DNA from 2 places in the Streptomyces sp. cmx-4-9 genome. Region 1 is predicted to be linked to the other one. Evidence: riboswitches for the same ligand, from Rfam matches in the RefSeq annotation. Region 1 holds a riboswitch; the other holds the start of a gene.
The links. A riboswitch is a leader RNA that binds a small molecule or an ion and turns the genes downstream of it on or off. The one in region 1 is predicted to bind S-adenosylmethionine.
Positions count from the first base shown of each region.

Region 2: linked by a shared signal. The riboswitch ahead of thrC (threonine synthase) and the one ahead of ACLJTM_RS24935 (aminotransferase class V-fold PLP-dependent enzyme) in region 1 are both predicted to bind S-adenosylmethionine.

Region 1 covers NZ_JAEBEE010000008.1:166,038-168,421, reverse strand. The annotation lists gene ACLJTM_RS24935 (aminotransferase class V-fold PLP-dependent enzyme) at 1-864, opposite strand, end outside; SAM riboswitch class IV at 1,081-1,197, opposite strand; gene trpD (anthranilate phosphoribosyltransferase) at 1,282-2,346, opposite strand.
Region 2 covers NZ_JAEBEE010000001.1:396,923-399,306, reverse strand. The annotation lists gene ACLJTM_RS01935 (glucosyl-3-phosphoglycerate synthase) at 1-567, opposite strand, end outside; SAM riboswitch class I at 754-911, shown strand; gene thrC (threonine synthase) at 929-2,215, shown strand; gene ACLJTM_RS01925 (MoaD/ThiS family protein) at 2,250-2,384, shown strand, end outside.

The DNA of each region.
Region 1 (2,384 bases):
CTCGACGTCGACGCCGCCGTCCTCGCGCCGGGCGACCTTGCGGGAGGCGCCGCCGCCCGCGAGGTACGGCTCGGCCTCCTGCAGCCAGTCCGCGCGGCCGGCCAGGACGCCCGAGCCGAAGGGGGCGTACAGCTTGTGCCCGGAGAAGGCGACCCAGTCCACGTCCAGCTCGCGGACCGAGACGGGGTGGTGCGGGACGAGCTGGGCGGCGTCCAGGACGATCCGGGCGCCGTGGGCGTGCGCGGCGGCGGCCAGTTCCCGTACGGGCCACAGTTCGCCGGTGACGTTGGAGGCGCCGGTGACGCACACCAGGGCCGGCCCGTGGGGCTCCCGGGCGGCCAGCGCCCGCTCCAGGGTGGCGACGGCCTCGTCCGGGGTCCGCGGGGCGTTCAGGTAGCTGACGCGGGCGCTGGTCCACGGCAGCAGCGAGGCGTGGTGCTCGGTCTCGAAGACGAAGACCTGGCAGTCGGCGGGGAGCGCGGCGGCGAGCAGGTTGAGGGAGTCGGTGGTGGAGCGGGTGAAGACCACCTGGTCCTCGGGACGGCAGTCGAGGAAGCCGGCGACCGTGGCCCGGCTCTGCTCGAAGAGGTCGGTGGAGAGCTGGGAGAGGTAGCCGGCCCCGCGGTGCACGCTGCCGTAGTAGGGGGCGTAGGCGGCCACGTCGTCCCAGACCCGCTGGAGGGCGGGGGCGCTGGCCGCGTAGTCCAGGGCCGCGTAGGTGACCTCGCCGCCGGTCACCAGGGGGACGGTGACGTCCCGGCCGAGCACCGGCAGCGGCTGCGTGCAGGCCGGGTCGGCGGCGGTCCCGCCGCAGGCGGGGGCGGAGGCGGCGGGTGCGGTGGCGGGGTTCAGGGATGCGGACATGGCGGTATCTCCCGGCAGGCAGGGGTGAATGGCTTCGGTGTACCCGTACGCGGGTACGGCTCTGCGGCCGTCCGGGGTACGGGGAGGTCCTCGGGACGTACGGGGGCGCACGGAAGCGGCCCTGTTCCGAGGGTGAAGAAGGGGCGGAGTCGCCCTATCGCATTCGCTTGCTCACGGAAAACGCTCCTCGAGAGACCAGGACCCCTGGAATCGAGGGATCCGCGCTTGCCGTGGACCTCGCTGCCCACGGCCTGGTCATCACCCGGGGCACCCCGCCACGGAAGGAGGGTTGCCGGACAGCAAGCCGGGGCCTGAACGCTGTCACTCGTGACCTGGTCTGCATCCTGCCACACGACGGCCCCGGCGCGAGACCCCGGTCCGCATGGCGGAACGGGGCCTTGGCCGAAAGCCGCGGGGTCAGGCGTTGCTGGCCGCCACCCAGCGGTCCAGCGCCGCCCGAGCCGCGCCGGAGTCGACGGACTCCGCCGCCCGGGCGATGCCGGCGCGGATCTGCTCCTCCAGGGAGCCGGGGCCCGGGTCGAGGGCCACGAGCGCGGCCGCGGAGTTCAGCAGGACCGCGTCGCGCACCGGGCCGGTCTCGCCGGCCAGCAGCCGGCGGGCGACGTCCGCGTTGCAGGCGGGGTCGCCGCCGCGCAGCGCCTCCACGCCGACCAGGCCGATGCCGACGTCCCGCGGGTCGAAGGGGTGCTCCTCCACCTTGCCCTCGCGGACCCACCACACCCGCGAGGTCGCCGTGGTGGTGAGTTCGTCGAGGCCGTCGTCGCCGCGGAACACCAGGGCCGAGGAGCCGCGTTCGGCCAGGACGCCCGCGACGATGGGCGCCACGCGCGGGTCGGCCACACCGGTCGCCTGGGCGCGTACCCGCGCCGGGTTGGTCAGCGGGCCCAGGAAGTTGAACAGGGTCCGGATGCCCAGCTCCCTGCGGGCCGCGGCCACGTGCCGCAGGGCCGGGTGGAACTTGACCGCGAAGCAGAAGGTGATCCCGGCCTCCTCGGCGACCCGCGCCACCGCCTGGGGGGTGAGGTCGAGGTTGACGCCGAGCTGCTCCAGGACGTCGGAGGAGCCGCTGGCGGAGGATGCGGCGCGGTTGCCGTGCTTGACCACCTTCGCGCCCGTGCCGGCCACGACGATCGCCGACATCGTCGAGATGTTCACCGTCTTGGCCCCGTCGCCGCCGGTGCCGACGATGTCCACCGTGCGGCCCGGCACCTCGATCAGGTTGGCGTGCTCGTACATGCTCCCGACGAGCCCGCTGATCTCCTCGACGGTCTCGCCCTTGGCGCGCAGCGCCACCACGAAGCCGGCGATCTGGGCGTCGGTGGCCTCGCCCAGCATGATCTTGTCCATGGCCCAGGCGGTTTCCTCGGCGCGCAGGTTCCGGCCGCCCAGCAGGGCGTCGAGGACCCCCGGCCAGCCACGGGCCGCCACGCTGTCGCCGCCTGCCGGGGTCGCCACGTTCATGGTCCGCTCCTGCTGCTCGTGGGGGTTCCACGTCGAAT
Region 2 (2,384 bases), on a different contig from region 1:
CTGCGGCCAGTGGAGGTTCAGCAGCGGGCGGGCGACGAGTTCGGTGACCCGGCCGCCCTGCCCGGGGGCGTCGCCGAGGGGCCGGTCGTACATCGCCTTGACGAACTGCACCTCGGGGTCGGTCAGCAGGGGCCCGAGGATTCCGGAGACGAAGGCGGAGGAGAAGTCGCGCAGGTCCGCGTCGACGAAGCAGACCACGTCCCCGGTGGTGGCCAGCAGCGAGCGCCACAGCACCTCGCCCTTGCCGGGCAGGGCCGGTATCCGCGGCAGGACGTCGTCGCGGTGCACGACGCGGGCGCCGGCCTTCGCCGCGACCTCGGCCGTGCGGTCGGTCGAGCCCGAGTCCACCACGAGCAGTTCGTCCACCAGCGGGACGGGCAGCCCGTCCATGAGGTCCCGCCGGATCGCCTCGACGATGGCGCCGACGGTCGCCTCCTCGTCGAGGGCGGGGAGCACCACGCTGACCGTGGTGCCGGCTGCCCGTTTCCGGTCGAGCAGCTGGTCGAGCGGTCGGTCTGCGGCGGACCAGGAGCGGGCGGCCAGCCAGCGCTCCACCTCTTCCAGCACTCTCAGCACTCCCTGCGGTCGGGCGGATCGGCCCAAGCCCGGATCCATCTCGCGGTTCGGACGGTTGTCTCAACCGGCCGGGGCCTTCGGTTACAGTCTTGAACAACGCGAAGGACCATCGCATGTCGGGGGTCCTCGTGCACAAACGCCCGGGTGCGCCGCAGAGCGCGTCGCCCGGTGCCATACCGCTCATCCAGAGGGGCAGAGGGACACGGCCCGTTGAAGCCCCGGCAACCCTCCAGTCGGTCTCGCGATCGCGTACGTCAGCGACAACAGCGAGGTCCCCGGCTAGGGAAGGTGCCAAATCCGTCTCATGGCGAAGTGCGCCATGGGGAAGATGAGGAGAAAGGGCCTCGCCATCATGGCTGCACAGACTGCCACCTCTGCCGACGTCGATTCGGTCGATCTCGGACCCGCCACCGGCCTCTCCTGTCGCGAGTGCGGTACCCGCTTCGCTCTCGGCCCGATCTTCGCGTGCGCCGAGTGCTTCGGACCCCTGGAAGTCGCCTACGACCTCCCCACCGGCGACCCGGAGGCGCTGCGCGCCGCGATCGAGGCCGGCCCGGACAACATCTGGCGCTACGCGCCGCTGCTGCCCGTCCCCGCGGACGTGGCCTCCAAGCCCAGCCTGAACCCGGGCTTCACCAAGCTGGTGGACGCGGCGAACCTGGCCAAGGAGCTGGGCGTCACCGGCAAGCTGTACGTGAAGGACGACTCCGGCAACCCGACGCACTCCTTCAAGGACCGCGTCGTGGCCATCGCCGTCGAGGCGGCCCGCGCCTTCGGCTTCACCACCCTCTCGTGCTCCTCCACCGGCAACCTGGCCGGCGCGGTCGGCGCCGCGGCCGCCCGGGCCGGATTCCGCTCCTGCGTGTTCATCCCGCACGACCTGGAGCAGGGCAAGGTCGTCATGGCCGGGGTGTACGGCGGCGACCTGGTCGGCATCGAGGGCAACTACGACGACGTCAACCGCTTCTGCTCCGAGCTCATCGGCGACCCGCTGGGCGAGGGCTGGGGCTTCGTCAACGTCAATCTGCGCCCGTACTACGGCGAGGGTTCCAAGACCCTGGCGTACGAGATCTGCGAGCAGCTCGGCTGGCAGCTGCCCGACCAGATCGTCATCCCGATCGCATCCGGCTCGCAGCTGACGAAGATCGACAAGGGTCTGCAGGAGCTGGTCAGGCTGGGCCTCGTCGAGGACAAGCCCTACAAGATCTTCGGTGCGCAGGCCGAGGGCTGCTCCCCGGTCTCGACCGCCTTCAAGGCGGGTCACGAGGTGGTCCGCCCGCAGAAGCCGAACACCATCGCCAAGTCCCTGGCGATCGGCAACCCGGCGGACGGCCCGTACGTCCTGGACATCGCGCGGCGCACCGGCGGCTACGTCGAGGACGTCAACGACGAGCAGGTCGTCGAGGCCATCAAGATCCTCGCGCAGACCGAGGGCATCTTTGCGGAGACCGCGGGCGGCGTGACCGTCGGCGTGACGAAGAAGCTCATCGAGAACGGGCTGCTCGACCCGGCGCTGACCACGGTGGTCCTGAACACCGGCGACGGCCTGAAGACCCTGGAGGCGGTGGCCGCGGACAGCGGGCAGACCGCCACCATCCGCCCGAGCCTGGACGCGTTCCGCGCCGCCAACCTGGCCTGACCCTCCCCCTGCACACCGGAAAGGCAGTAGCGCCATGAGCGTCAACGTCCGCATCCCCACCATCCTGCGCACCTACACCGGCGGCCGGGCCGAGGTGTCCGCCGAGGGCGCCACGCTGGCCGAGGTCATCGAGTCGCTGGAGAAGAGCCACCCGGGCATCGCCGCGCGG